One region of the Streptomyces sp. NPDC057623 genome, then DNA from elsewhere that is predicted to be linked to it. Evidence: riboswitches for the same ligand, from Rfam matches in the RefSeq annotation. Region 1 holds a riboswitch; each other region holds the start of a gene.
What was found. A riboswitch is a leader RNA that binds a small molecule or an ion and turns the genes downstream of it on or off. The one in region 1 is predicted to bind cyclic di-AMP.

Region 1 (7,326 bases):
ACGTCATGTACGTCCTGTACATTTTTTACAGGCACTCCGCCAAGGGAGCGTGAGCCATGACCCGACCGACCGCCCGCCATGTGCTGCCCGAGTTCACCGAGCGCACGAGCAGCGGCACCAGGACGCAGGACCCGTACTCGAAACTGCTCGAGGAGCGGATCGTCTTTCTCGGCACACAGATCGACGACATCTCGGCGAACGACGTGATGGCCCAGTTCATGTACCTGGAGCACAAGGACCCCGACCGGGACATCTCGCTGTACATCAACTCGCCGGGCGGCTCGTTCAGCGCCATGTCGGCGATCTACGACACCATGCGGTACGTCACCTGCGACGTGGAGACGATCTGCCTGGGCCAGGCCGGCGCGTCCGGCGCGGTGCTGCTGGCCGCGGGCACTGCGGGCAAGCGATTCGCCCTGCCGGGGGCCCGGGTGGTGATCCGTCAGCCGGGGCTGCCCGAGCCGGTCCAGGGCCAGGCGAGCGATCTGGCCATCCAGGCCGACGAACTGACGCGCGTTCGGGTCCGCCTGGAGGAGATGCTCGCCCTGCACACCGGGCGCAGCCGCGAACAGGTGAGCGAGGACATCGAGCGGGACAAGATCCTGAGCGCTCAGGAGGCGCTGGAGTACGGACTGGTGGACGCGATCATCCCCAGTCGCAGGGCCACCGCCGCGCCGCCCACCGGGCGGTGACCGGCCCGTGCTGCCACCCGAGCTGCCGCCCCTGCCCGCACTGACCCGCGCGGAGGGCGAGTTGATCGACCGTTACCTCGATGCCGTCGACCTGCTCGGCCGGATCAACCCGGGTCGGCACGGCGACACCTACAGCGGACTGCGCGCCGCCCAGGCGCTGGTCGGCAAGGCGGCCGAGCTCCGGGACGCGCTGGCGCTGATGCACCAGCGGGGCGAGACCGAGCTGCACGCTCCCACGCTGGCGCGTGCGCTGCGCGTGCTGGACGGAGAACGCCGCACGGCTCGCGTCACGGTGCCGCCGCGCTCCGACAGTTGACGACCCGTACAGACCGGTTCCGGACGTCCCGACCCACTGTCGAGGCGTCCGGAACGCAGCTGAAACGGACCAAACGACGTACCGCCTTTCGGCGTAGCCGCCTGTCCTTTTGAGCGCCCGTCAAGGTTGCGCAACGGGTGTGACCCCAAGGCGGAATCAAGCGTTCCGCCCCAGGTCCGGGGCTCCTCGGGCACCTGGACGCCCACTCGAACAAAGGGGTGTCCACCCGAACGGGTGAGTGGTGAGTAACACCACAAATCCCCGGTTCCGTTGGGATTTTCGTTCATCCGTGCGTCAAGATCCCTGACTGACGACAAGCCCCCGCCACAGCGGCGGGGCGGTCCGGGCGGACGCCGAGTCCTGCCGCCGCCCGGATGACCGGTCGACAGGAGTGGATCGGCAGGAGTGGAGGACCCGAGCAAGACGGGTCGCCGGAGCGGACGTTCGTTCGATCCGAGCCGCCCTTGGGGTGAAGCCGTGGCAACGCGGCCGGGCAACTTCGCCAGCCCGAATCCGACAGGTCATCCTTCACAGGCGGCTGACGAAGGGTTGCGCATGACTGCGCTCAATCGTGTCCCGTCGCTCATGGCCCGGGCCGGTACGGCCTCGGCTCTCACCATCGCCGCAGTGGGCGGCTCGATCGTGGCGCCCGGCTTCGCCTCCGAGGCGGAGGCCGCCACGCCGGCGACGAAGGCACTCCAGGTCGCGGCCTCCAAGAAGGGGTCCCCGTACAGGTGGGGCGCCACAGGCCCGAACCGGTTCGACTGCTCCGGGCTCACGCTGTACTCGTTCAAGAAAGCGGGCAAGAAGCTGCCCCGTACGGCGGCCCAGCAGTACAACAAGACCCGCCACATCTCCGCCACGAACCGCAAGGCCGGAGACCTGGTGTTCTTCCACTCGGGGTCGAACGTCTACCACGTCGGCATCTACGCCGGGAAGGGAAGGATCTGGCACTCCCCGAAGAGCGGGGACGTCGTGAGGCTCCAGAAGATCTGGACCAGGAGCGTCTGGTACGGCCGGGTCAAGTGACCTTCCCGGGGGCGGGGGGGGCGACCTGACACGCCGTCACCGCCCCCGGGCCCTTCAGAGGGTCTGTAGCGGCCCGGCGAGGAGTGCCGCGCCGAAGACCGTCAGCGCGGCGCCGGTGACCGTCGTGACCGCCCGGGCGGCACGCGGGCGGCGCAGCCACCTGCCGAGCCGGTCCACCAGCAGGGCGACCGCCTGGAACCACACCAGCGCGATCGCGAGCACGATCAGGGCGAGCAGCAGCGTCCGGGGCAGCGCCGGAGCGCCCGCCGGCACGAACTGGGGCAGCACGCTGAGGAAGGTGAGGGACGCCTTCGGGTTGAGGGCGTTGGTCACGAAGCCCTGCCGCAACGGCCGTGTGGCGGAGTCCTCGCGCTCGTGCACGACTTCGGCGCGCCGCTGCCGCAGCGTCTGGACGCCCAGGTACAGCACATAGCCGCCGCCTACCACTTGAAGCGCGCGGAACAGCGCCGGTACGGCGGTCAGCACCGCGGCGACCCCCACCACCGCCAGCGTCACATGCACCAGCAGCCCGGCCCCGATCCCGAGCGCGCAGACGATGCCGGCCCGGCGGGAGACGAGAGCGTTGCGTACGACGACGGTGAAGTCGGCCCCGGGCATGGCGACCAGGCCGGCGGAGACCCCGGTGAAGGCGATGAGCTGAGCGTCCATGCCTGCCAGCCTGCCGCGCGGAAGCCTTCAGCAGGTATTTCGAATAGTCTGGGTGTTCCTTAAGCAATGCTTTAGGCAGGGCCGTCAGACAGGCTGAGAGGCCCCGCGCTCGAAGGGACCCGCCATGTACGACCCGACCCGCCTCGCCGCCCTGGTGGCGGTCGCCGAGGCGGGTTCGATCACCCGGGCCGCCGAGCGGCTCGGCTACACCACGCCCGCGCTCTCCCAGCAACTGGCCAAGCTGGAGCGCGAGACGGGCACCGCCCTGCTGGTACGGCACCATCGCGGGGCCCGGCTGACGGGTGCGGGCGAGCTGCTGGTGACCAGGGCCCGGCGGGTGCTCGACGAGCTGGAGCGGGCGCGGCACGAACTGGCCCGGCTGACCGGGCTGACGGGCGGCACGCTCCGGCTCGGCACCTTCCAGACCGCCGGCATCCATCTGCTGCCGCCGGCTCTCAGCGCCTTCCGCCGGGCGCATCCGGACGTGGAGCTGACGGTCGCCGACTACGAACCCTCCGCCGGCGTCGCCGCCGTGGCGGCCGGGGAGATCGACCTGGCGCTGACCCACGCCTATGAGCCGGGCGCCCCGACCCCGCTCGTCTCCTCCGTCCTCGTCGAGCCGATCCTCGTCGAGGAACTGGTCCTGGTGTCCGCTCCGGGCCACGCCCTCACCAGCGGACCGGCGCGGCTGCCGCTGACCGAGCTCGCCGGGCAGCCGCTGATCAGCATGGCGCCGGACGCGCCGGCCCGGCGGGGTGTGGAGGCGGTGCTGGCCCGGGCCGGGGCCCTGCCCTCGGTGCTGGTGCCGACGCCGGGGTATCTCCTGGTGTGCGCGCTGGCCAGTGCGGGGCTCGGGGTGGCGGTCGTACCGGAGATGGTCGCGCGTACGTCGGTCACCCCGGTCGGGGTGCGCGCGCTGGAGGGCGGAGAGCTGCGCCGGACGATCTCGGTCGCCCATCGCGGTGACGAGAGGGCTCCCGCCGCGGACGCCTTCCGGGCCCTGCTGCGGGGCACGTTCGGCCGGTCCGGACAGCAGGGGTGAGGGGTCAGGAGTCCTGGGGTCCCGCCGCCGGGACGGGTGCCGCGGGCACCGTCCAGGGCAGTTCGATGGAGATGGTCTTGCCGCCCTCGCGGGTCGGTCGCACTCTCAGCTTGCCGCCGCACTCCGCGGTCAGCCAGCGGATGATGACCATGCCGCGGCCGTTGTCCTGCTGGACGGCGGCCGGCAGCCGCTTGGGGAAGCGGGGGTGGCTGTCGGTGACGCCGATGCGCAGGTGTTCGTCACGGTCGAGGACGAGGTCCACCGTGAAGGTGGGTGACTGCCCGAGGGTGTGCTGTACGGCGTTGGTGGTGAGCTCGGAGACGATCAGACGGATGGTGTCGGCCACCTCCGTGTCCGGTGGCAGTCCCCACTCGGCGAGAGTGGTGACCACGTAGGACCGGGCCGCGGAGACCGAGGCGGGATCGCTCGGCAGAGTGACGGATGCTTCCAGATGATCTGCCATGGCGACGTCGTCCCTTTCCCAACGGGACCGGAGTCCGACACGGAGCGGAGGGTTCGAGTACGGTCCCGGACTGGTGCTTCGTCGCCAGACTGCCATTACCAGGGCCGTCAGGGTGCCGATCCCCCAAGATATGCATATATCTGTCGCTCGAAGCGGTGAACTCTGCGACGGCAGACCGTATTTGGGCGGCTCGGTTGGAGTAAGGAGTTGCCCATGCAGCACGGTCCCGCGGTGCGCCGCAGAAAACTGGGCGCGGAACTGCGTGCGTTGCGCACCGGCGCGGGGCTCACCAGTGGTGAGGCGGCCCGGCTGGTGGGCTGGCACCAGTCCAAGGTGAGCCGGATCGAGACCGGCTCCAGCGGCGTGAAACCGGCCGATGTGCGGTTACTGCTCGACGCGTACGGCGTACAGGACGCCCGGCTACGGGAGTTGCTGCTGGTGCTGGCGGGGTCCGACGAGGGTGCCGGGCGGCATCACTGGTGGCACGCGTACCGCGGAGTGCTGCCGCCGACGTACCGCGACTTCATCAGTCTGGAGTCCCAGGCGAGCGCGATGCGCACCTTGGAGACCTCCGTGGTGCCCGGGTTGTTGCAGACGCCCGAGTACGCGCGGGCGGTGACCCGGGCCGCGGTGGGCGGACTCGCCGACGAGGCCGCCGACGCCGACGAACGGCTGGAGGCGCTGGTCGCGGTCCGTCTGGCCAGGCAGGACGTGCTGCACGCCGATCAGCCGCTGGTGCTGAGCGCGGTGCTCGACGAGGCGGTGCTGCGCCGGGAGATCGGCGGGCCCGAGGTGATGGCGCGGCAGTTGGGGCGGCTGATGGAGGCGGCACGGCTGCCCCAAGTCCGGCTCCAGGTGCTGCCGTTCGCGGCCGGTGAGCATGTCGGCATCACCGGGCCTTTCGTTATCTTCTCATTTTCGCGCACTTCTGATCTGGATGTGGTTGTTCTCGACCACTTGACGAGTAGCCTCTACCTCGAACGGGAAGAAGACCTCCAGGCCTACACGGAGGCCTTCAACGCCCTTCGGATCCACGCCCTTTCGCCCGAGGAATCGCTGGATTACATCGCCGCGCTTGCCGGCGGTGCGTAAGGAGGCACCATGACCGCAATGCCTCGGAACATCACGTCGAGTACCGATCTGCCCGGTGCGCGATGGCTGCGCAGCAGCTACAGCACCGGAGCGAACAACTGTGTGGAGACGGCGCGGCCGCACTCCGGTCCCTGGACCGGGCTGCTGGCCGTGCGCGACTCCAAGGACCCGGCCGGACCCGCGCTGCTCTTCTCCCCCGAGAGCTGGACGGGCTTCACGACCGCGTTCCAGTCCTGACCGCTCCGATCAGCTCTGACCGCTTTAGATCGGTTCCAGTCCCATCAAGTTCCACTCTGATCAGTTCCGTCTGACGCGACGGCAGGGCCGTGTCACGCCGACTCATGGTCGTGTCTCGCCGATCACCCGTACAGCGCGTTCGATCTGCCCCTCGGAGAGGTCCGCGCGGGCGGTCAGCCTCAGCCGTGAGATGCCGTCGGGGACGGAGGGAGGACGGAAGCAGCCCACGGCGAGGCCCGCCGCACGGCAGTCGGCCGCCCAGAGCACGGCCTGCTCCGGGGACGGCGCGCGCACGGAGACGACCGCGGCGTCCGGACGTACCGCTTCCAGGCCCGCGGCCGTCAGGCGGGTGTGCAGTTCGCTCGCCACCGTGCGCGCCCGCGCCGCGCGCTCCGGCTCGCGGCGCAGCAACCTCAGTGCCGCCAGGGCAGCGCCCGCCGCAGCGGGGGCGAGGCCCGTGTCGAAGATGAACGTCCGGGCCGCGTTGACCAGGTGGTCGATCACCCGGGCGGGGCCGAGGACGGCGCCGCCCTGGCTGCCGAACGACTTGGACAGCGTGACCGTCACGACGACGTCGTCGGCGCCGGCGAGTCCCGCCGCGTGCGGGGCGCCGCGGCCGCCGTCGCCCAGCACTCCGAGCCCGTGGGCGTCGTCGACGACCAGCCCGGCGCCGTGTTCCCGGCACGCCTCGGCGAACCGGGCCAGCGGGGCGGCGTCGCCGTCGACCGAGAAGACGGTGTCGCAGACGACGACGGCAGGACCGTCGTGCGTCTGGAGCGCCTTGCGCACCGCGTCCGGGTCGGAGTGCGCGACGACCTGGGTGCCGCCCCGGGCCAGCCGGCAGCCGTCGATCAGGGAGGCGTGGTTGCCCGCGTCCGAGACGATCAGCGAGCCGTGCGGAGCCAGCGCGGTGACCGCGGCGAGGTTGGCCGCGTAGCCGGACGAGAAGACCAGGGCCGCCTCGAAGCCGCAGAAGTCGGCCAGCTCGCGCTCCAGCTCGGTGTGCAGCTCCGTGGTGCCCGTGACGAGCCGGGAACCGGTCGCACCGCCACCCCACGTGCGCGCCGCCCGCGCCGCGCCCTCCGTCACCTCGGGGTGGCGGGCCAGACCCAGGTAGTCGTTGCTCGCGAGGTCGAGGAGCGGCGACTCGGCGGGGCGCGGGCGCAGGGTCCGTACCAGCCCGGCGCGGCGGCGCGTCTCCGCCTGCTCGTCGATCCAGCCGAACGCCATGACTCCTCCGGGCTTTTGTAGGCAGTGCACAGACACTAGTCGCACGACCGACGGCGCACGGTGTGGCAATACCCACACATCGAAGTGACAGGGTTGTCCGAAGTCTCCTTGGCTCGGAGCCCCTCCGTACGTCAGGATCAGCTCCCATGGACCTGCTGAACACGCTGGTGGACAAGGGGCTTCGGCGCGAGCTGCCGACCCGCGAGGAAGCCTTGGCCGTCCTCGCCACTTCCGACGACGACCTGCTCGATGTGGTGACCGCGGCCGGCAAGGTGCGCCGGCACTGGTTCGGCCGACGGGTGAAACTCAACTATCTCGTCAACCTCAAGTCCGGGCTGTGCCCCGAGGACTGCTCCTACTGCTCCCAGCGCCTCGGCTCCACCACCGGCATCCTGAAATACACCTGGCTCAAGCCCGACGAGGCCTCCCAGGCCGCGGCCGCCGGTTTGGCGGGAGGCGCCAAGCGGGTCTGTCTGGTGGCGTCCGGGCGCGGCCCGACCGACCGTGACGTGGACCGGGTCGCGGGCACCATCAAGGCGATCAAGGACCAGAACGA
Region 2 (7,326 bases), on a different contig from region 1:
ATCGGGGTGATCCGGGGAGGTGCCAGGGGGTACGTCACCAAGACCATCACGGGCACCGACCTGGTCGACTCGGTCTTCCGCGTCCAGGAGGGCGATGCGGTGTTCTCGCCGCGTCTCGCCGGGTTCGTGCTGGACGCCTTCGCGTCGACGGACGCGCCGCCGGTCGACGAGGACCTCGACCGGCTGACCCAGCGCGAGCGGGAGGTGCTGCGGCTGATCGCCCGGGGGTACGCGTACAAGGAGATCGCCAAGCAGCTGTTCATCTCCGTCAAGACGGTCGAGTCCCATGTCTCGGCGGTGCTGAGGAAGCTCCAGCTGTCCAACCGGCATGAGCTGACGCGGTGGGCGACGGCGCGGCGTCTGGTGTGAGACCGCGCCCCGGTGCGCGGGGGCACCGGCCCGGTCACCCCACGCGCGTGGCCCCCGCGAACGGCATCTCGTCGAGCGGGGCCACGCGTACCGGGGCCGAGGGGTTCGGGGCGTGGATCATCTGGCCGTTGCCGATGTAGAGGCCCACGTGGCTGATGCCGGAGTAGAAGAACACCAGGTCGCCCGGGAGCAGTTCGGAGCGGGAGACGCGGCGGCCGGTGTCGATCTGGGCGTAGGTCGTGCGGGGGAGGGACAGTCCGGCCGAGCGGTAGGCGGCCTGGGTGAGGCCGGAGCAGTCGAAGGCGTCCGGGCCGGTCGCGCCCCAGACGTAGGGGCTGCCCAGCTTGGAGTAGGCGTACGAAATCGCGGCCGCGGCACGGGCGTTGGGCGCCTGGGCCGTGGCCGAGCCGGGAGCTGCCAGGGCGTCGCGGGTGTCTGCCGAGGAGCGGGCGGCGCGGTCCGTGCCGTTCGCCTGGAGCCGGGTGCGCTCCTCGGCGGTCAGCCGGGCGAGCAGGCTGCGGGCGGTGTCCAGCTTGCCGGTGATCGTCTTGCTGTGCTGTCGCAGTTCCGACTGGCGGGACTTCAGTGACGTCAGTTCGATGTGCGCCGCCCCCCGCAACTGCTCGATCTCGCGCAGTTGCCTGCGGACGCTCGCGACGGACGCCGCCTGGCGGTTGCCGGTGCGTTCGGCGAACTCCGCTCCGTCGAGGTAGCGGTCGGGGTCGGCCGAGAGCGCGAGCCGGAGGGCCGGGTCGAGGCCGCCGTCCCGGTACTGCGCCGCGGCCATCGAACCGAGCGTCTCCCGCGCCGAATTGAGCCTCTCCGTCCTGCGGGCGGCCTCGTCCTGCAGTTTCCTGACCCGCTGCCCGGCCTCGTCCGCCTGCTCCTTGGCGCCGTTGTACTTCTCGGTCGCGACCTCCGCCTCCTGGTACAGCTTGTCCACCTTCACCTTGACCTGCTCCGGTGTCAGCTGCGGCTCGGCGTGTCCGGTCCCGTCGAGACCCGTCGCCGTCGCCGCGCCCGCCAGGGCGATCGTCCATGCCGTGCGGGCCGTGTTGCCGCCGGCCGAGCGCTGACGGGGCTTTCGGTGCGCTGCCACGTGGACTGCACGTCCTTTCGTACGACCGCCTCGTCTCCCGTACGTCCGCCGAGGCGGTGGCCCGTACGACCGTCCCCGGAGGAACGGACCGCCCCGGGGGAGCGGCGGGCGTACGAGCGCCTGGGGGTGCGACGTACGACCGCCCGGGGGCGGGTTACGCGTCCGGCGGCGGCCTGCACAGGGGGAGCGGGCCGCCGCCGGACTTTTCTCGGCGGTGGTGTCCGACTGCCGCCCCTGGCCCGGGCGGCGGTGGGGAGCCGGTCACCTGGTGGAGGACGCTAAACCTCACTGTGTCGGTGCGGTAACGCGTTGTGCGGAAGTGCCGGGAGCAGACCGCGGGATGACCGTAAGTGAGCGTGATCCCGGAAAGGCCGCGTCTTGTTCACGCTGTGTGCTGACCGATGTGGCGGAACGGGGGGTGCGTGGGGGCGGCCGGGTGCTACGGCGCATATATGCAGGACCCGGGCGGGGGCGAGGGCGCGCGGTTGAGGGCGCGGTTGAGGGGGATTGAGGCGGGGCGGTGGTGGGCGGGTGCCCGGGGCTGATTAGGCTCCGGCCCCATGGACGTACTCATCCATCTCTTCGTCGGCCTGCACATCATCGGTATCGCCGCGCTGCTCGGCGGTTTCCTCACCCAGATGAAGGTCATGGGCCGGGGCACCGCCCGGTTCGTCCCCGCGATGCTGCACGGCGCCCTGACCATGCTGGTCACCGGGGTGATCCTCGTGGGCCTCAATCAGGCGGACGACCATCCCGTCGACAACATCAAGATCGGCGTGAAGCTGGCGCTGCTGGTCGTGATCCTGGGGCTCGTGTACGTGAAGCGGGACGACGAGACGGTGGACAAGCGTCTGTTCGGGGTGGTGGGTCTGCTGACCGTGGCGAACGTCTTCATCGCTGTGTTGTGGACCTGACGTCCGTGCCGGGGGAGGTTCCCGGCTCGGCCGCGGTTTTGTGGCCGGGGTGCGTGTAGGCCCACACCGCGCCCGCGGTGACCGCCAGCCAGGCCGCCACCGCGACCCACAGCAGGACCTCGCCGGGGGCTTCGAGCCAGGAGACGTCCACGGCGTCGGCGATGGAGAGTGCCGCAGCCGCCGTCATTCCCATCGGGAACACGGTTGCCCAGCGGCGTACGTCGTAGCGGGGCCGGGGCCGGGCGATCTCGGCGATGAGCAGGGCGGCGTACCAGGCCAGGTCGAGGACCAGCAGGGCGACGGTCACCGTGCGCAGGGCGCCGGTGTCGTCGTCGTCGTTCCAGAGGTACAGGCGGGGACTGTCGGCGGCGATGAGCTTCGAGCCGGCGAGCGCGGAGATGGCGAGAGCGCCACCCGCCACCCAGTGGTCGCCGGCGCCGTGGACCACCTGCCGCGGGTCGAAGCGGGTCAGGGCGATGACGTAGAGCACGAGGCCGAGCCAGAACAGCACGAGTGCCGCGTGGGCCAGCCATGCCGATTCCTCGGTCGCGGCGAGCGTGGCGCCGAGGACGGCGAGGCCCTCGGTGGCCACGCAGCCCAGGAACACCGCGCCGGGCATGCGGGGGTGCCAGTGGCGTACGACGGCGATGAGAAGGCCGGGCCAGAGCAGGGCCGCCAAGGCCAGGAGGGCCTTGGCGAGGGTCTCCCAGCCGAGGGCCGTGAAGCGGGTGCCGAGGACGGTGGTCGCGGCGATGGCGGTCAGGGCGGCCGGGGTGGCTGCCTCCTTCACCCACCTGGCCCGGTCCCACAGGAGCCGCGCGGTGAAGTCGCAGGCCAGGGCGAGCCAGGATGCGCAGGCGAGGGCGAGCGCGATCCGGGACAGGGTTTCGTAGCCCGTCTGGTGCAGGCCCACCGAGAGGATGCCGGTCGCCATGACGGCGGCGCCGGCTGTCGGGGGACGTCGCGACCACCAGGTACGGAAGGGGGAGCCGGGGGTGGTGGTGGCGGGCATGGGTTGATGCTAGGGAGCGGGGTGGGGGTTGGGGGCGGGGCGCGCCGGTGCCGCGTGCCTCCGGCGGTCGGGCGGGTACCTCTGCCCGGGGCGGCCTCGCCCCTCCACAGCCCACGCGCAAGCGCTACGCGCGCGTGGGCGTCAGCCGGGTGTCAGGCGGGGCGTACGACGCTGTGGATCGACGACTCACCGTCGTAGTAGATCGACTCCTCACGGACGTACGCGCCGGGCTTCGGGGCGTGGATCATCATGCCGTTTCCGATGTAGATGCCCACGTGGGTGATGTCGTCGTAGAAGAAGACCAGGTCGCCGGGCTGGGCGCTGGCGAGGGAGACCGTGGTGCCGGCGTTGACCTGGTCGTAGGTGACGCGGGGGATGTCGACGCCCGCGGCCTTCCAGGCGGCCTGGGTGAGGCCGGAGCAGTCGTAGGAGTCGGGGCCGGTGGCGCCCCAGACGTACGGCTTGCCGATCTGGGAGCGGGCGAAGGCCAGGGCCTTCTCGGCCTTGGTGGCGTACGAGGAGTCGGAGGAGGACGAGTCCGAGGAGGATGAGTCGGAGGAGGACGAGTCGGAGGAGGACGAGTCGGTGGGGGGCTCGTTGCTCTCCTGCTGCTGTGCCGCCTCTTGGCGCTGGCGCTCCGCCTCCGCCTGCTGCTTGGCCAGTTCCGCCGCCTTGCGGGCGGCCTCTTCCTGCTTGCGCTTCTCGATCGCGGCGAGGCGTGCCTTCTCCTCCGCCGTCAGCTTCGAGAGAAGTTCGCGGGCGTCGGCGAGCTTCGTCTGGACGGTGGTCTTCGCGGTTCGCAGGTCGTTCTGCGACTCGGTGAGCGTTTCGAGGCTCCGGGTGGCCTCCTCGCGCTTCTTCATCGTCGCGGACTGCTGTGTGAAGTAGTCGGCGACCGCTTCTTCCTGGCGGCCCGTCATGCGGTCCATCAGCTGGGACTGGTCGAAGTAGTCCTGCGGGGTGTCCGCGAGAAGGAAGGTCGCCGTGTCGGGGGCGGCCGCTCCGGTGCGGTACTGCGCGGCGGCGGAACGGCCGAGTTCCTCGCGCGCGTCGTTGAGCGTCTGGGTGCGCTGGGCCACGTCGTCGAGCAGGGTGTCGACGCGCTTGCGCTGCTTCGCGGTCTTCTCCTTGGCCGCGTTGTACTTCTCGGTCGCCGACTCCGCCTGGCGGTAGAGGTCGTCGACCTTCTTCTCGACCTCTTCGAGGCTGGGCTTGTCGTCTGTCGACGGGCTCGCGTTGGCCGTCTGGGACAGCAGGGCGACGGAGGTGAGGGCCGCCGTGGCGAGGGCGGGGGTCCGTATGCCTGCTACACGCGTACCAGCGGGACGCGACTTGCGGTGCGACGCCAAGGGAGGCGACTCCTTCCATGCTCCGCCTACCGAGTTAGCTGTCGGGTTCGGGCGGGTGGTTCGGAAGGGTTGCCCTACGGCCCGGGTGGGAAGTCCGGCCGATTCACCCCAAGTTCGGTGGGTCCCCGGCTCCGGGCGCCGTGGGCGTGCCGGACTCGGCGGAGGCCGTGCGGCCCGGCGACGTTCGCCGGAGGGGGTCGTACGGCCTGTCCGGCACCGTAGCCAACTCGTGAGGCCCCTGTGAAGGTTGATGTTCGATATGCCCGATACATTTTCGTGACCTTGGGGTAGTGCGTTGCGCGTGGCGGTCGGTTTGGGTGCGGCTGGTGGTTATCGGCTGTTTTGTCGAGGTGGCTGCGGAGTGTTATGGCCTGGTTGTGGAGGGTGAGGGGGTGGCGGCATGGGCGGGTCCGGTAGATCGTCGGGGGCTGAAACGGGCGATGTTCTCGGGGCGGCCGCGGGCTGTCAGTGGGGCGCCCTAGACTCGGAGAGCGATGAGCAGCCTCTTTGACGACAGCTTCCTGGCGGACCTCCAGGCCCCACGGGCCCACGAGGAGCATCCGCCACCGCCCGAGGACGATCATGCTCCGGAGTCGGTTCCGGACGATCTGTTCGGCGGGAAGTTCGACGTGCCTCCGGACCGGGACGCCTACTACCGCGACGGCGCCCCGCGCCCGGCCCTCGACGCGGCGGCGCTGCTGGAGGGGCTGAACGAGAACCAGCGTGCGGCCGTCGTCCACTCCGGCAGCCCGCTGCTCATCGTGGCCGGCGCCGGGTCCGGCAAGACGCGTGTGCTCACCCATCGCATCGCCCACCTGCTGGCCGAGCGGAACGTGCATCCGGGGCAGATCCTCGCGATCACCTTCACCAACAAGGCCGCGGGCGAGATGAAGGAGCGCGTCGAGCAGCTCGTAGGCCCGCGTGCGAACGCGATGTGGGTGATGACCTTCCACAGCTCCTGCGTGCGCATCCTGCGCAGGGAGAGCAAGAAGCTCGGGTTCACCTCGTCGTTCTCGATCTACGACGCCGCCGACAGCAAGCGGCTGATGGCGCTGGTGTGCCGTGATCTGGATCTCGATCCCAAGCGGTTTCCGCCCAAGTCCTTCAGCGCCAAGATCAGCAATCTGAAGAACGAGCTGATCGACGAGGAGGACTTCGCCGCCCAGGCGACGGACGGGTTCGAGAAGACCCTCGCTCAGGCCTACGCCCTGTACCAGTCGCGGCTGCGGGAAGCCAACGCCCTCGACTTCGACGACCTGATCATGACGACGGTCAACCTGCTGCGTGCCTTCCCGGACGTCGCCGAGCACTACCGCCGACGCTTTCGGCATGTGCTGGTGGACGAGTACCAGGACACCAACCACGCCCAGTACGCGCTGGTGCGCGAGCTCGTCGGGACCGGCGAGCACCCCGTCGACGTGCCGCCCGGCGAGTACGACCTCCCGCCCGCCGAGCTGTGTGTGGTGGGTGACGCCGACCAGTCGATCTACGCCTTCCGGGGCGCCACCATCCGCAACATCCTCCAGTTCGAGGAGGACTACCCGGACGCGACGACGATCCTGCTGGAGCAGAACTACCGCTCCACGCAGACGATCCTGACCGCCGCCAACGCCGTCATCGAGCGCAACGAGTCCCGCCGCCCCAAGAACCTGTGGACCAACGCGGGCGCGGGCGCGCGCATCACCGGGTATGTCGCGGACACCGAGCACGACGAGGCGCAGTTCGTCTCCGACGAGATAGACCGACTGACGGACGCGGGGGACGCGAAGGCCGGCGACGTCGCCGTCTTCTACCGGACGAACGCCCAGTCCCGTGTCTTCGAAGAGGTCTTCATCCGGGTCGGCCTGCCCTACAAGGTCGTCGGCGGGGTTCGGTTCTACGAGCGCAAGGAGGTCCGGGATGTGCTGGCCTACCTGCGGGTGCTGGCCAATCCCGAGGACTCCGTGCCGCTGCGACGGATCCTGAACGTGCCCAAGCGGGGCATCGGTGACCGCGCCGAGGCGATGATCGACGCCCTTTCGCAGAGGGAGAAGATCAGTTTTCCGCAGGCCCTGCGCCGGGTGGACGAGGCGTACGGCATGGCCGCGCGGTCGACCAACGCCGTCAAGCGGTTCAACACGCTGATGGAGGAGCTCCGTACGGTCGTCGAGTCCGGGGCGGGGCCGGCCACCATCCTGGAGGCCGTGCTGGAACGGACCGGCTACCTCGCCGAGTTGCAGGCTTCCACGGACCCTCAGGACGAGACCCGTATCGAGAACCTTCAGGAACTCGCGGCCGTTGCCCTGGAGTTCGAGCAGGAGTCGGGTGAGGGTGAGTCCTCCGGCGGGCTCGCGGCGTTCCTGGAGCGGGTCGCGCTCGTCGCCGACTCCGACCAGATCCCCGACGAGGACGAGGACGGCTCCGGTGTCATCACCCTGATGACCCTGCACACCGCCAAGGGCCTGGAGTTCCCGGTCGTCTTCCTCACCGGCATGGAGGACGGCGTCTTCCCGCACATGCGCGCCCTCGGCCAGGCCAAGGAGCTGGAGGAGGAGCGGCGGCTGGCCTACGTCGGCATCACACGTGCGCGTGAGCGGCTGTATC
Region 3 (7,326 bases), on a different contig from region 1:
TACGGCTCGCAGGGCGACATCGTGCGGGTGCACCCCGGGGAGGAGTGGCTCTACGTCCTCGACGGCCGGCTGCGGCTGCGGCTCGGGGACACCACCCACCGGCTCGCGCCCGGCGACAGCGCGCACTTCGACTCGCTCACCCCGCACCGCATCGCCGCCCAGGACCCGGGCGGGGTCGAGCTGCTCTTCGTCCAAACCCTGCTGCAGAGCCCCACGGCCACGCTGTGCCTGGGCCCCACCCCTGGAGAGACGCCATGAGCGACACGGAGGAGAAGTTCCCGCGTGCCCTGTGGGTGCGGCTCATCATCTACATCGCGGTGGGGCACGTCTTCGCGGGCTTCCTCTACCTGCTGTTCGAGGTGGGCGCGAAGTAGGCACGGGCGCGTGGTGGCGTCCGGGGTCAGTCGAGCAGCCGATCCCGCAGGCGCTCCCGGAGCTCCGGGGTGACCCGCAGACCCTGCTCCAGGTAGGTGTCGACGCCGCCCCATGTCTCGTCGATCGTCTCGAAGGCCGCCGCCAGATACTCGCCCCGGGCGTCGAACAGCGGGCTGAGCAGCTCCATGACCTCGGGTGAGTACGCCGACGCGTCGCTGCCGCTGCGGCGCACCTTGTAGCGGCGGTGCTTGGCGTTGGACTCCAGGTAGTCGACGATGATCGCCTCGCGCTCGACGCCGAGGGCGAGCAGTGTCACCGCGATGGACAGGCCGGCGCGGTCCTTGCCGGCCGCGCAGTGCATCAGGGCGGGGACGCTGTCCTGCGCGAGCGCGTGCAGCACCTGGGAGTGCTCGGCGGTGCGCTCCTTGATGATCATGCGGTAGGAGGCGATCATCCGGCCCGCGCCCTTGCCGTCCGCCAGGATCTCCCGCAACTGGTCGAGGTCGCCGTCGCGGACCATCTTCCAGAACTCCGCGCCGTCCGCGGGGTCGGACAGCGGCAGGTTCACATTGCGCACCCCCGGCAGCTCCACATCGGCCCCTTCGAGCTTCTGATCGGCCGCGTTGCGGAAGTCGAAGATCGTGTGCAGCCCGAGGGAGCCGAGGAAGGCCGCGTCGTCCTCGGTCGCGTGCGCGAGGTGACCGCTGCGGAACAGGACCCCGTGCCGCACCCGCCGTCCGTCCACCGTCGGTAGCCCGCCCACATCGCGGAAATTGCGAACTCCGGCCAGTTCGGGCTCGGTCGACGGGATCTGCTGCGTCACGGGGGCTCCTCCCAGTCGGCCCCGGCGGCATGGCTCGGCTATGCGGCCGACGGGGTGCGCTCTCGACCATACGACATGGCTTCCTGGGGCAATGAGTTGTCCACAGGCGTTGCCCCGGGACGCCGCGGGCCTTGATGATGTTGGTACTTGATCGCACCTGTTCGTCTCTGTGAGGGCTTGATGCTGGAGATCTCCGACAACGGCCGTACGTGGCTCCTCTCCGGGCCCACCAGCAGTTACGCCGTCCACCTGACCGACGGCGACGAGCTGCTGCACCTCCACTGGGGGCCGCGGATCGCGCTCGCCGACGCCGAGGCCCTCGCCGTTGGCCCGCTGCCGGAGTACTGGCCCTTCGAGTCCCCGCTCGACGGGCGCGAGGAGTATCCGGTCGAGGGCGGCCCCCGCTTCGTCCGGCCGGCCCTGTCCGTGCGCACCGGGGAGCGCCGCGGCACCGAGTGGGGTTTCGAGCGGTACGAGGTCGGGGGTGACGAGCTGCGGTTGCGCTTCGCTGACGACGGGCTGACCGTCACCCTGCACTACCGGATGCGCGGGGACGTCGTGGAGCGCTGGGTGACCCTGGACAACCAGGGACCCGTCCTGGAGCTGCTGCGCGCCGACTCCGCGACCTGGACGCTGCCCGGCCGGGAGGACTGGCGGCTGTCCCAGCTGCACGGCCGCTGGGGTGCCGAGTCCCGGCTGGCGCGCTCCCCTCTCACCTACGGTGAGCAGGTCATCGGCAGCCGCCGCGGGCACACCGGGCACCAGCACCTGCCCTGGGTCGCGCTCGACACGGACGCCACCGAGGAGCGCGGCGAGGTCTACGGCTGCGCCCTGGGCTGGTCCGGGTCCTGGCGCATCGCCGTCGCCCAACTCCCGGACGCGCGCGTGCAGGTCACGGGCGGCGCCGGACACGACGACTCGGGCCTGCTGCGGCTGGCGGCGGGGGAGTCCTTCACCACGCCCGTCTTCGCGGGCCTGTGGAGCGACGGCGGCTTCGGCGGGGCGAGTCGCGCCTGGCACGCCTACCAGCGCGGGTATGTGATCCCGAACGCCGACCAGGACCGGCCGGTGCTGTTCAACTCCTGGGAGGCGACGGAGTTCGACATCTCCGAGGAGCAGCAGAGTGTGCTCGCGCGGCGGGCCGCGGCCATCGGCGTGGAGCTGTTCGTGGTCGACGACGGATGGTTCGGGACCCGCACCAGCGACCGGGCCGGGCTCGGCGACTGGACACCGAACCCCGACCGGTTTCCCGCCGGTCTCAAGCCGCTCGCCGAGTACGTGCACGCGCTCGGCATGCAGTTCGGCATCTGGGTCGAACCGGAAATGGTCAATCCGGACAGTGAGTTGTATCGAGCCCATCCAGACTGGGTTCAGTATCAATCGGGACGAAACCGGACGGAATTCCGCAATCAACTCGTACTGAACCTCGCGCGCGAGGACGTCCAGGAGTACCTGTGGGAGCGGCTCGACGGACTCCTCTCCAGTGCCCCGATCGACTATGTGAAGTGGGACTTCAACCGCTGCTTCACCGACGCGGGCTGGCCCGGTGAGCCGTACCCGCAGCGCCTGTGGGTCGACCACGTGCGCGCCCTGTACGGCCTGCTGGACCGGCTGCGCGCGGCCCACCCGGGCGTGGCCTTCGAGTCCTGCTCGGGCGGCGGCGGACGGATCGACCTCGGTGTGCTGGGCCGGACGGACCAGGTGTGGACCTCGGACAACACCGACCCGCTCGACCGGCTCGCCATCCAGCACGGCTTCAGTCAGATCCACCCGGCCCGGGCCATGGCCGCCTGGGTCACCGACAGCCCGAACGCCATGCTCAACCACCGCGCCAGCTCCCTGCGCTTCCGGTTCGTGAGCGCCATGGCCGGGGTGCTCGGGGTCGGTGGCGACCTCGCCCGGTGGACCGAGGAGGAGCTCGCCGAGGCGCGGGAGTGGGTGACCCTCTACAAGGAGATCCGGCCCCTGGTGCAGCGGGGCGACCTCTACCGGCTGCGGGCTCCGCGGGGCGGGCTCAGCGCGGTGCAGTACGTGCTCGGGGACGAGACGGTCGTCCTCGCCTGGCTCCAGGCGCAGCGCTACGGCGAGCCCGTCCCGACGCTGCGGCTGCGCGCCCTGGACCCGACGGCAGCGTATGAATGCCTTGAAACGGGCGAAATTCACCGAGGCGCCGTACTGGGACATCATGGACTTCGTGTCGGTTTGCGGGGCGACCTTGATGCGACGGTTATCCGGCTGCGTCGCATCTAGGGTTTCTGTCCGAATTGGTGCCTTCATTCCAACTCGCTCTGGAGTAAAGGAAGGTGGAGCAGTGTCACGTGAGGAGCGTCATATCCGTGACGGTGCGTCGCCCGTCATGTTCATGTAATTAAGGTGCTTTTCAAGGGGTTTTGAGTCGGACGACGCCTGATAATTCACGCAGGGTGACGGGTAATTCCCACAAGGGATCAACAGGAACGCATTCGGGCGGAACCCCTCACTTGTTCCCTTGCGTCTTCCTCGCTTACGTTCGCCACCAATCCGGACGGACGCCGAATCCTGCCGCCGACCGGATCCCGCGCAAACTCACCCGTGTACGGCAGGAGCGGGGGACCCACAGGTACAACCGCCTGTTCCGGTCTCCGGAACAGGCTTGGGGTCAAGTCGCGTCCCCACGCGACCGGGCATCTCCAGCCCGAACCCGACAGCTCACCTCGCAGGCGCCGGAGAGGAATTCGCCATGCCCGCGAAGGGTAAGCACCGCCGCCCGAAGTCCCTGCGCTTCACTCGCTCCATCGCCGTCGCCGGAACCGGTGGAGCCGCTCTCGCTCTCCCGCTCATCGGTGCCACCGGCGCCCACGCCGCTCCCTCGCAGTCCGTTTCGGAAAAGGCCGTTCAGTCCCTTCCGGTCGCCGAGAAGAAGGCGGTCGACAAGAAGGACACCGAGAAGAAGGCCGGTCTGCGGACCTATTCGGTGAAGGTCGGCGATTACCTTTCGAAGATCGCCGACGACCAGAACGTCAGCGGTGGCTGGAAGCAGCTCTACGCCGACAACCGCGAGGCCGTCGGCGACGACCCGTCGCTGATCCACCCCGGCCTGAAGCTCTCGATCGGCGGCAAGAAGGCGACGGCGAGCACTCCCAAGTCGTCGTCCTCCCCCTCGTCTTCCTCCTCCGCGCCTTCCAAGTCGCCCTCCGACGCGGCCGCCTCGAAGTCCGCCGCGTCGAAGACCGCCACGACCACCGAGAGTGCCGAGGACGCCGGCACGTCCAGCGGCTTCTCCGCCCCTGTCGACGGCGCCGCCGTCGGCACCGCGTACAAGGTGGCGGGCAGCATGTGGTCGAGCGGCTACCACACCGGTGTCGACTTCTCCGCCGCCACCGGCACCCCGCTGAAGGCGGTCGGCGCGGGCACCGTCGTCTCGGCCGGCTGGGGCGGCGCGTACGGCAACCAGGTCGTCATCCAGCTCGCCGACGGCTACTACGCGCAGTACGCCCACCTGTCCTCCCTCTCCGTCTCGAGCGGCCAGACCGTGACCGCGGGCCAGCAGATAGGCCTCTCCGGCGCGACCGGCAACGTCACCGGCCCCCACCTCCACTTCGAGATCCGGACCACGCCGGACTACGGCTCGGACCTGGACCCGGTCGCCTACCTCCGTTCGAAGGGCGTCGCCATCGGCTGACGGCGGCCCCGCGACAGCCACCTGCCTGACACGCAACCGAAGGCCGGACCCCGATCCCCGGGTCCGGCCTTCGGTGTGTTCGCGGGTGTCGACAGAGTGGGGGCGATGGGGGGAGAGTGATCTCCGTCCAGTCGGTGCAAGCGCTTTCTATGTCATCGCCCCAGCGAAGGAGCCCATCCGTGTCGACCACGCGCAGAGCATTCGGAACCCTGGCCGCGGGCGCCGCCCTGGGAGCGCTGGTTCCCGCGGGTGCGGCGAGCGCCGCCGGCCCCCACCGCCGGCTCATCGCCCGCGACGACTTCTGCCACGGCCTCGGCCAGTGGGCGACCGAGCTGCAGAACGGCGGCACCGTCACCGCCGCCCACGGTGTACTGGAGATCGACGTGCCCAGCGGGGCCACCGTGTGGTTCAGGCAGCGGCTCGAAGGGCCCTACGCCATCGAGTACACGGCCACCGCGGTCTCGGCCGGCGGCCCCAACGACCGTGTCTCCGACCTCAACAACTTCTGGAACGCCCTCGACGTCCGCTCCCCGGACGACCTCTTCGCCACGCGACGGGGCGGCGCGCTGGAGGAGTACGACCACCTCAAGACGTACTACGCCGGCTACGGCGCCAACTACAACACCACGACACGGCTGCGCCGGTACGTCGGCGAGGCCGGGGTCCGCCCGCTGATCTTCGACTACACGGAGCCGCTGCTGGTGCCCAACCAGCCGAACCGGGTCCGTATCGTCTCCGACGGCTCGACCGTCCAGTGGTGGAACAACGGGCGGCTCGTCTTCGACCATACCGACCAGGAGCCGTACACCGGCGGGCACTTCGCCTTCCGGACCGTGTGGAGTCACTTCCGGGTCAGCGACTTCCGGGTGTGGCGGTTGCGCCCACAACGCGCCTGATCGGAGGGTTATTCCGAGTTTGGTGAACCCTTTAGGAGTGGCTTATCTCACCGCTCGTCAACCCTCGCCTACGGTCGCGTAGGTCACATTCGAAGGTGAATCATGTGCCGATGTGGCAGACGATTCGAAGAGTGACAGCAGATCAGTGATCGGGTCGTACGTTGCGGTGGGGGACAGCTTCACCGAGGGCGTCGGCGACCCCGGCCCCGACGGGGCCTTCGTCGGTTGGGCAGACCGGTTCGCGGTCCTGCTCGCGGACCGGCGCCCCGAGGGCGACTTCGACTACGCGAACCTCGCCGTGCGCGGCAAACTGCTCGACCAGATCGTCGAGGACCAGCTTCCGAGGGCCGCCGAACTGGCCCCGGACCTGGTCTCCTTCTGCGCGGGCGGCAACGACATCATCCGACCCGGAACCGACCCCGACGAGGTCGCCGAACGCTTCGAGCGGGCGATCATCCAGCTCACCTCCGCCGTCGGCACCGTCATGGTGACGACCGGCTTCGACACCCGTGGCGTCCCCGTGCTGAAGCATCTGCGCGGCAAGATCGCCACGTACAACGGTCATGTGCGGGCCATCGCCGACCGGTACGGCTGTCCGGTGCTCGACCTGTGGTCCCTGAAGACCGTTCAGGACCGCCGGGCGTGGGACCACGACCGGCTCCATCTGTCCGCCGAGGGGCACACGCGCGTGGCGCTCCGTGCGGGCCAGGTCCTCGGCCTGGAGGTCCCGGCCGACCCGGACCAGCCCTGGCCGCCGCTCCCGGCCCGCGGCACCCTGGAGATCCGCCGGGACGACGTCCACTGGGCGCGTGAGTACCTGGTGCCGTGGATCGGGCGGCGTCTGCGGGGCGAGTCGTCGGGGGACCATGTGACCGCCAAGGGCGCGTTGTCCCCGGACGACATCAAGATGCGGATCGAATCGGTGGCTTGAGGCGGCGCCTCGGCGGTGTGGGCCGTGCCCGGTTCGGGGGCGCGGCCCACACGGCTGCCGTGGCCGCGGTGAACCGGCCGCCCGGCGACCGGCGGCCTCACCGCGCCGACGCCGTCAACGCCTCCCGCTCCAGACCCAGTTCCCGGGCGAGCGCCTCGTCCACCCACTCCCGGGCACGCGCGCGTGACACCGCGCCGCGGTACGACGTCAGCTGTACGGCGAGACCGTCGAGGAGGGCCGTGAGGCGCAGGGCCGTTCCGGTGGGGTCCGGGCAGCGGAACTCGCCCGCGGCCACGCCCTGATCGATGACCTCGATGATGGCGCCCTTCCACTGCCGGTCGAGGTCCCGTGTGACGTCCTGGAGCGCGGGCTCACGCAAGGCCCCTGCCCAGCCCTCGATCCACAGCCGCCAGCCCTTGGCCTGGCCGGTCGGCGCGTACCAGCGCACGGCCGCCCGCAGTCGTCGCAGCGCCGTCGTACGGCGGCCGAGGATCCCGCGCAGTCTGGCCAGGTCGCCCTCGGCCGCGTGGGTGAAGGCGGCGGCGACCAGTTTCTCCTTCGTGGCGAAGTGATAGAGCACCAGCGCGTTGCTCACCCCGAGCGTCGAGGCCACGTCGGCGATCCTGACCGCCGCCACGCC
Region 4 (7,326 bases), on a different contig from region 1:
CCAGATCCGCGTTCGGGTAACGGATCAGGTGGCGGGCGGCCGCGATGACCTCGGAGAGGTTGTGCGGCGGCATGTTGGTCGCCATGCCGACGGCGATGCCGGAGGCGCCGTTGACGAGGAGGTTCGGGAAGGCGGCGGGCAGGGCCACCGGCTCCCGCTCCTGGCCGTCGTAGTTGGGCGTGAAGTCGACCGTGTCCTCGTCGATCGACTCGGTCATCAGGCTCGTCGCCTGGGCCTGCCGGCACTCGGTGTACCGCATGGCGGCCGGCGGGTCGTCGTTGCCCAGCGAGCCGAAGTTGCCGTGTCCGTCGACCAGGGGGACGCGCATCGAGAAGGGCTGGGCCATGCGCACCAGGGCGTCGTAGATCGACGCGTCGCCGTGCGGGTGCAACTTACCCATGACCTCGCCGACGACGCGGGCGCACTTCACATAGCCGCGGTCGGGGCGCAGACCCATCTCGTTCATCTGGTAGACGATGCGGCGGTGCACCGGCTTGAGGCCGTCGCGGGCGTCCGGCAGGGCCCGGGAGTAGATGACCGAGTACGCGTACTCGAGGAAGGAGCCCTGCATCTCGTCGACGACGTCGATGTCGAGGATCTTCTCCTCGTACGAGTCGTCGGGCGGCGGGTTCTTCGTGCTGCGGCGGGCCATCGCTGCCGGCTCCTCTGGTTCTGGTCGCTCGAGCGTTTGCGGTATCTGACGCGGACCATTGTGGACCGCGGCACTGACAACCACCGACCAGGACCCGATGTTGGGCTCCGGCCCGGCGTCGGAGAAGTGTCGCCGACGCCCGGCCCTCCCCGCGACACAGGGGGCGGACGCGGCGCGAACCGTCCTGACCCGGACCACGCTTGCGGCCGGCGGGACCGAAGGCAAGTGTGCGCCGCGAGACCGTTCACTCGGCGGAGTGACCGCCGGGCACAGTCCCAGGTCGTGGGGAGGACGGGCCCGTGCCGGCGCCGCGTGCGTGGCCGGAGCTTGCGCGGCCGGCCCCGCTCGACGGGGTCGCGGGACGGGACGGCGAGCCGGGCCCGAGCGCCGTTCCCCGCGGCGCCCGCGGCCCGTGATCACCTTTGTCCGGGCACGGCGTTCTGACCGGGAACTTCGCCGACCCTTCGGACGCTGCATACAGTGGCAGGAGCTTGAGCCGAACTGCTCGGCAAACGCAGCGCACGCGACCGGAAGGACACCTAGCCCATGGGTCACACGGCCACACCGGAGGCACAATCCGGCGGCCTCACCGCGACGGAGCACCGCCTGGCCAACGGCCTGCGCGTGGTGCTCTCCGAGGATCACCTCACACCGGTCGCCGCGGTCTGCCTCTGGTACGACGTCGGCTCCCGTCACGAGGTCAAGGGCCGTACCGGACTCGCCCACCTCTTCGAGCACCTGATGTTCCAGGGATCGAGCAGCGTGAAGGGCACGGGCCACTTCGAGCTCGTCCAGGGCGCGGGCGGCTCGCCGAACGGCACCACCAGCTTCGAGCGCACCAACTACTTCGAGACCATGCCCGCCCACCAGCTGGAGCTCGCGCTGTGGCTGGAGGCCGACCGTATGGGCAGCCTCCTGGTGGCGCTCGACGAGGAGGGCCTGGAGAACCAGCGCGACGTCGTCAAGAACGAGCGCCGCCAGCGCTACGACAACGTCCCCTACGGCACGGCGTTCGAGAAGCTGACCGCCCTGTCGTACCCCGACGGACACCCCTACCACCACACGCCGATCGGCTCGATGGCCGACCTGGACGCGGCCAGCCTGGAGGACGCCCGCGCGTTCTTCCGCACCTACTACGCGCCCAACAACGCCGTCCTGTCCATCGTCGGCGACATCGACCCGGAGCAGACCCTCGCCTGGGTCGAGAAGTACTTCGGTTCCATCCAGGCTCACGACGGCAAGCCCGAGCCGCGCGACGGCGCACTGCCCGAAACCATCGGCGAGCAGCTGCGCGAGGTCGTCGAGGAGAACGTTCCCGCGCGCGCGATGATGGCGGCCTACCGGCTCCCGATGGACGGCACACGCGAGTGCGACGCGGCCGACCTGGCGCTGACCGTCCTCGGCGGCGGTGAGTCCTCCCGTCTCTACAACCGGCTCGTGCGGCGCGACCGTACGGCCGTGGCGGCCGGGTTCGGCCTGCTGCGCCTGGCCGGGGCGCCCTCCCTGGGCTGGCTGGACGTGAAGACCTCCGGCGATGTCGAGGTCCCCGTCATCGAGGCGGCCGTCGACGAGGAGCTCGCCCGCTTCGCGGCGGACGGCCCGACCGCCGAGGAGATGGAGCGCGCGCAGGCCCAGCTGGAGCGCGAGTGGCTGGACCGGCTCGGCACCGTCGCTGGCCGCGCCGACGAACTGTGCCGGTACGCCGTCCTGTTCGGCGACCCGCAGCTCGCCTTCACCGCCGTGCAGCGCGTCCTCGCCGTCACCGCCGAGGAGGTCCAGGAGGTCGCCAAGGCCCGCCTGCGTCCCGACAACCGCGCGGTGCTCGTGTACGAGCCGGTCGCCGACGAGGCCGAGGACGCCCAAGCCCCCGCCACCGACGAGAACGAGGAGTCGGCGCAGTGACCGAGCTCGCCAGCATGGAGTTCCACCCGCAGCCACAGGCCGGCGAGGCCCGGCCCTGGGCGTTCCCTGCGCCCGAGCGCGGCAAGCTGGACAACGGCCTGACGGTCCTGCGCTGCCACCGCCCCGGCCAGCAGGTCATCGCCGTCGAGGTGCTCCTGGACACGCCCCTGGACGCCGAGCCGAAGGGCTTGGACGGCATCGCCACGATCATGGCGCGCGCCCTCTCCGAGGGCACCGACAAGCACACCGCCGAGGAGTTCGCGGCCGAGTTGGAGCGTTGCGGCGCCACGCTCGACGCGTACGCCGACCACCCCGGCATCCGCGTCAGCCTCGAGGTGCCCGTCTCCCGTCTGCCGAAGGCGCTGGGGCTGCTCGCCGACGCCCTCAGGGCGCCCGCGTTCGAGGACGCCGAGGTCGAGCGCCTGGTGCGCAACCGGCTCGACGAGATCCCGCACGAGCTGGCCAACCCCTCGCGCCGCGCCGCCAAGGAGCTCTCCAAGGAGCTGTTCCCGGCGACCTCGCGCATGTCGCGCCCGCGTCAGGGCACCGAGGACACGGTCACGGGCATCGACTCGGCGGGCGTACGCGCCTTCTACGAGCGGCACGTGCGCCCCGTCACCTCCACCGTCGTGGTCGTCGGCGACCTCACCGGCGTCGACCTCGACGCCCTGCTCGGCGACACCCTGGGCGCCTGGACCGGCTCCCCGGCCCAGCCCCGCCCGGTCCCGCCGGTGACCGCGGACGACACCGGCCGCGTCGTCATCGTGGACCGCCCCGGCGCCGTGCAGACGCAGCTGCTGATCGGCCGTATCGGCCCCGACCGGCACGACCGCGTGTGGCCCGCGCAGGTGCTCGGCACCTACTGCCTCGGCGGCACCCTCACCTCCCGCCTGGACAAGGTCCTGCGCGAGGAGAAGGGCTACACCTACGGTGTGCGCGCGTTCGGGCAGGTCATGCGCTCCGCTCCGGACGGCACGGGCGCGGCGATGCTCGCCATCAGCGGCTCCGTCGACACCCCGAACACCGGTCCGGCGCTGGACGACCTCTGGAAGGTCCTGCGCGGGGTCGCCGGTGAAGGGCTCACCGACGCCGAGCGGGACTTCGCCGTGCAGAACCTCGTCGGGGTGGCCCCGCTGAAGTACGAGACCGCCGCCTCCGTGGCGAACACGCTGGCCGACCAGGTCGAGCAGCACCTGCCCGACGACTACCAGGCGAAGCTGTACCAGCAGCTCGCCGCGACCGGCACCGTCGAGGCCACCGCGGCGGCCGTGAGCGCCTTCCCGGTGGACCGCCTGGTGACGATCCTCGTCGGCGACGCGGCCGCGATCCGGGAGCCCGTCGAGGCCCTCGGCATCGGCGAAGTCACCGTCGTGGCAGCCGAGTAGAGGGCCGGGCACAGGACCGAGCAGAGGACCGAGTAGAGGACGACACCGCGCCGGGCGACGGCACGCGTGCGTGAGGGGCCCTGGTGACTTCGAAGTCACCAGGGCCCCTTTATGCCCGAATTGAGGGAAAGGTTGCCTGTCTGGCCTGTGGGATGCGCTACAAAATCCGCGATCCGTTTGGGGATTGAAAGTGGTGCCGCTTAGCGTCTTCCGGGCTGTCCGTCAGGCAGTGCGCCGCGCCCGCGGCACCGGACAGCCATCGCCGAGTCCCCGTACGGCGCGAGCCAGGGGAGCCGGGGACCCGCCCGTAGTCCCTGGGGTGAATCGGACGCCCGCGCAGCCGCGAGGGGGTCCGTAGGAGACCTTCCTGCTCCGAACCCGTCAGCTAACCCGGTAGGCGAGAAGGAAGGAAAGGACCAGCCACTACATGGCGTTCACCTGCGCCACCGGGAAGAACCGCGCCTCCGGGAAGCATCGTCGTCCCGGCCGGTTCGAGCGCACCACCGCCCGCGCGGCGGGCGTCGCCGCTCTCACCGCCACCGGCGTCATAGGCACCCTGGCCGCCCCGGCTCTCGCCGCCGAACCCGCCGTCGAGCAGACCGGTCTCATACCCGTCATCACCGTCGACGACACGCTCGCCGAGCAGATCGACGCCCAGGCCGCCGCCCAGAAGCAGGCCGCCCAGGAGGCCGCGGCCAGGAAGCAGGCCGCCGAGGAGGCCGCCCGCAAGCAGGCCGCCGAGAAGGCCAAGCAGGAGCGCGAGGCCAAGGAGCGCGCCGCCCGCGAGGCCGAGCGCAAGCGCCTGCTGTCCTACGTCGCCCCGATCTCAGGTTCGTACGTCTCCACCGGCTACAAGTCCGGCGGGGCCGTCTGGTCCTCCGGCAGCCACACCGGCGTCGACTTCCACGCCGCCAGCGGCACCTCCGTCCACGCGGTCGGCTCCGGCACCGTCGTGGAGGCCGGCTGGGGCGGGTCGTACGGCAACAACATCGTGATCAGGATGAACGACGGCACGTACACCCAGTACGGCCACCTGTCGTCCATCGGCGTCTCGGTGGGCCAGACCGTCACCCCCGGCCAGCAGATCGGCCTGTCCGGCGCCACCGGCAACGTCACCGGACCGCACCTGCACTTCGAGGCCCGCACGACGGCCGAGTACGGCTCCGACATCGACCCCGTCGCCTACCTGCGCTCGCACGGCGTGAACGTCTGACGTCCCCACCGCGTCTCCCCGAGGCCCCGCCTCTCAGCGGTCCGCCTCCCCGAGGCACTGCTTCCCCGAAGCCCCGGCTCCCGTGCCGGGGCTTTCGGCGTTTCCGGGACGATCGACTGTCCAAAAAATATCCATGGATTCCGGCCCGCCGTCGGAAATTCCGTCCGGTTGCAATAGAGTCACCGGGAACACGTCATTCGTCGACGTTTCACGGGGATTAAGGCGGAGGTCGGTCATGCGTATTCCGGCGCACTCGGTATGCACCGCGATCCGGGACGACATCGTCGCCGGCGTCTACGAGCGCGGCGGCCGGCTCACCGAGGAACTCCTCGCGCGGCGCTACGGCGTCTCCCGCGTCCCCGTCCGGGAGGCCCTGCGCACCCTGGAGGCGGAGGGCTTCGTGGTGACCCGGCGGCACGCGGGCGCGTGCGTCGCCGAACCGACCGAGCAGGAGGCCGCCGACCTGCTGGAGATGCGCACGCTCCTGGAGCCGCTCGGTGCCGCCCGGGCCGCCCAGCGGCGCACCGAGGCCCATCTGAAAGTCCTGCGCGGCCTGGTCAGGCTGGGCCAGGAGCGGGCCAGGAGGGGAAACAGCGAGGATCTGCGCTCGCTGGGCAGCTGGTTCCACGAGACGCTGGCCCAGGCCTCCGGCAGCCCCGCGCTGGCCTCGACGCTGACCCAGCTGCGTCACAAGATCGCCTGGATGTACGCCGTGGAGGCGCCGGCCAACCCCGCGGAGTCCTGGACCGAGCACGGCGCGATCGTGGACGCGGTGGCGCGCGGCGACGGTGAGCGCGCCCGGGCGGTCACGGCACTGCACGCCGAGCGCGCGCTCTCCGCGCACCGGCTGCGGTTCGGCACCGGCGGCGATCGCGCCGACCGTGTGAGGAATTCGCAACATCCCGTAAACATGCCGAGCCTGCGACATTAACACGGGCGCCGTATACAAAGAGGGGATATTCGGTGGCGGATAATTTCCGCTGCCCTTTTTCAGGTGGACCGGTAATTCCGGTGGCCGCCTGCCCGAAAACAGCGAAGCCGCGCCCGCCGAAAAGGCGGACGCGGCTTCACCACTTGCTACGGAGTGCCGCTCAGGTCATTCAGACCGTCTCGGGCAGCTCCTCGAGGCCCTCGGAGACCAGCTTCGCCAGACGGTCGAGGGCGACGTCGGCGCCCTCGGCGTCGGAGGCGAGCACGATCTCCTCACCACCCTGGGCGCCCAGGCCCAGGACGGCCAGCATGGAGGCCGCGTTGACGGGGTTGCCGTCGGCCTTGGCGATCGTCACCGGGATACCTGCGGCCGTGGCGGCCCGGACGAAGATGGAAGCGGGGCGGGCGTGGAGGCCCTCGGCCCAGCCGACGTTGACGCGGCGCTCAGCCATGTGATGCTGCCCTTCGGTGTTCAGGGTTGTCTAGACCAGTTTCCCACACCCGTGAAGCATGCCGGGAGGGACAAAACGTCCCCTCCTGAGGTGACCGTCGGGTCGCGGCCTCGACCCGTCATACGTCCTCCACAGACTGCCTCGCGCCGTTGTCGTACGCGAGCCGTACTCTGGGCCCCATGCAGAGCGCCTCGGACCGGCACGAGTACCCCGCCCACTGGGAAGCCGACGTGGTGCTGCGCGACGGCGGCACCGCGCGCATCCGCCCCATCACCGTTGATGACGCCGAGCGCCTGGTCAGCTTCTACGAGCAGGTGTCGGACGAGTCGAAGTACTACCGCTTCTTCGCGCCCTACCCGCGACTGTCCGCAAAGGACGTCCACCGCTTCACGCACCACGACTTTGTGGACCGGGTGGGACTCGCGGCCACGGTGGGCGGCGAGTTCATCGCCACCGTACGCTACGACCGGATCGGCGCCGACGGAATGCCCGCGTCCGCACCCGCCGACGAGGCCGAGGTCGCCTTCCTCGTCCAGGACGCCCACCAGGGCCGCGGCGTCGCCTCCGCCCTCCTCGAACACATCGGCGCCGTCGCCCGCGAGCGCGACATCCGCCGCTTCGCCGCCGAGGTGCTGCCCGCCAACACCAAGATGATCAAGGTGTTCACGGACGCCGGCTACACCCAGAAGCGCAGCTTCGAGGACGGCGTCGTACGCCTGGAGTTCGACCTGGAGCCGACGGACCGCTCGCTCGCCGTGCAGTACGCGCGCGAGCAGCGTGCCGAGGCCCGGT

Region 2: linked by a shared signal. The riboswitch ahead of ACFU95_RS00770 (NlpC/P60 family protein) and the one ahead of ACFU95_RS10460 (C40 family peptidase) in region 1 are both predicted to bind cyclic di-AMP.
Region 3: linked by a shared signal. The riboswitch ahead of ACFU95_RS23665 (peptidoglycan DD-metalloendopeptidase family protein) and the one ahead of ACFU95_RS10460 (C40 family peptidase) in region 1 are both predicted to bind cyclic di-AMP.
Region 4: linked by a shared signal. The riboswitch ahead of ACFU95_RS48920 (M23 family metallopeptidase) and the one ahead of ACFU95_RS10460 (C40 family peptidase) in region 1 are both predicted to bind cyclic di-AMP.

The regions. Positions count from the first base shown of each region.
Region 1 covers NZ_JBHVGZ010000007.1:135,228-142,553, forward strand. The annotation lists gene ACFU95_RS10450 (ATP-dependent Clp protease proteolytic subunit) at 57-692, shown strand; gene ACFU95_RS10455 (hypothetical protein) at 700-1,008, shown strand; cyclic di-AMP (ydaO/yuaA leader) riboswitch at 1,350-1,560, shown strand; gene ACFU95_RS10460 (C40 family peptidase) at 1,564-2,037, shown strand; gene ACFU95_RS10465 (LysE family translocator) at 2,092-2,706, opposite strand; gene ACFU95_RS10470 (LysR family transcriptional regulator) at 2,831-3,748, shown strand; gene ACFU95_RS10475 (ATP-binding protein) at 3,753-4,211, opposite strand; gene ACFU95_RS10480 (helix-turn-helix domain-containing protein) at 4,425-5,303, shown strand; gene ACFU95_RS10485 (DUF397 domain-containing protein) at 5,313-5,540, shown strand; gene ACFU95_RS10490 (8-amino-7-oxononanoate synthase) at 5,643-6,770, opposite strand; gene bioB (biotin synthase BioB) at 6,917-7,326, shown strand, end outside.
Region 2 covers NZ_JBHVGZ010000001.1:163,844-171,169, reverse strand. The annotation lists gene ACFU95_RS00790 (LuxR C-terminal-related transcriptional regulator) at 1-369, shown strand, start outside; gene ACFU95_RS00785 (NlpC/P60 family protein) at 404-1,468, opposite strand; gene ACFU95_RS00780 (hypothetical protein) at 2,029-2,382, shown strand; gene ACFU95_RS00775 (tellurite resistance/C4-dicarboxylate transporter family protein) at 2,360-3,394, opposite strand; gene ACFU95_RS00770 (NlpC/P60 family protein) at 3,547-4,743, opposite strand; cyclic di-AMP (ydaO/yuaA leader) riboswitch at 4,752-4,914, opposite strand; gene pcrA (DNA helicase PcrA) at 5,238-7,326, shown strand, end outside.
Region 3 covers NZ_JBHVGZ010000023.1:72,767-80,092, forward strand. The annotation lists gene ACFU95_RS23645 (helix-turn-helix domain-containing protein) at 1-258, shown strand, start outside; gene ACFU95_RS23650 (DUF6126 family protein) at 255-374, shown strand; gene ACFU95_RS23655 (tyrosine-protein phosphatase) at 401-1,198, opposite strand; gene ACFU95_RS23660 (alpha-galactosidase) at 1,379-3,448, shown strand; cyclic di-AMP (ydaO/yuaA leader) riboswitch at 3,718-3,913, shown strand; gene ACFU95_RS23665 (peptidoglycan DD-metalloendopeptidase family protein) at 3,918-4,859, shown strand; gene ACFU95_RS23670 (DUF6250 domain-containing protein) at 5,039-5,755, shown strand; gene ACFU95_RS23675 (SGNH/GDSL hydrolase family protein) at 5,901-6,686, shown strand; gene ACFU95_RS23680 (TetR/AcrR family transcriptional regulator) at 6,784-7,326, opposite strand, start outside.
Region 4 covers NZ_JBHVGZ010000120.1:9,243-16,568, forward strand. The annotation lists gene ACFU95_RS48905 (DNA topoisomerase (ATP-hydrolyzing) subunit A) at 1-652, opposite strand, end outside; gene ACFU95_RS48910 (M16 family metallopeptidase) at 1,199-2,554, shown strand; gene ACFU95_RS48915 (M16 family metallopeptidase) at 2,551-3,939, shown strand; cyclic di-AMP (ydaO/yuaA leader) riboswitch at 4,190-4,353, shown strand; gene ACFU95_RS48920 (M23 family metallopeptidase) at 4,367-5,152, shown strand; gene ACFU95_RS48925 (GntR family transcriptional regulator) at 5,388-6,083, shown strand; gene ACFU95_RS48930 (HPr family phosphocarrier protein) at 6,253-6,534, opposite strand; partial or broken gene ACFU95_RS48935 (GNAT family N-acetyltransferase) at 6,714-7,326, shown strand, end outside.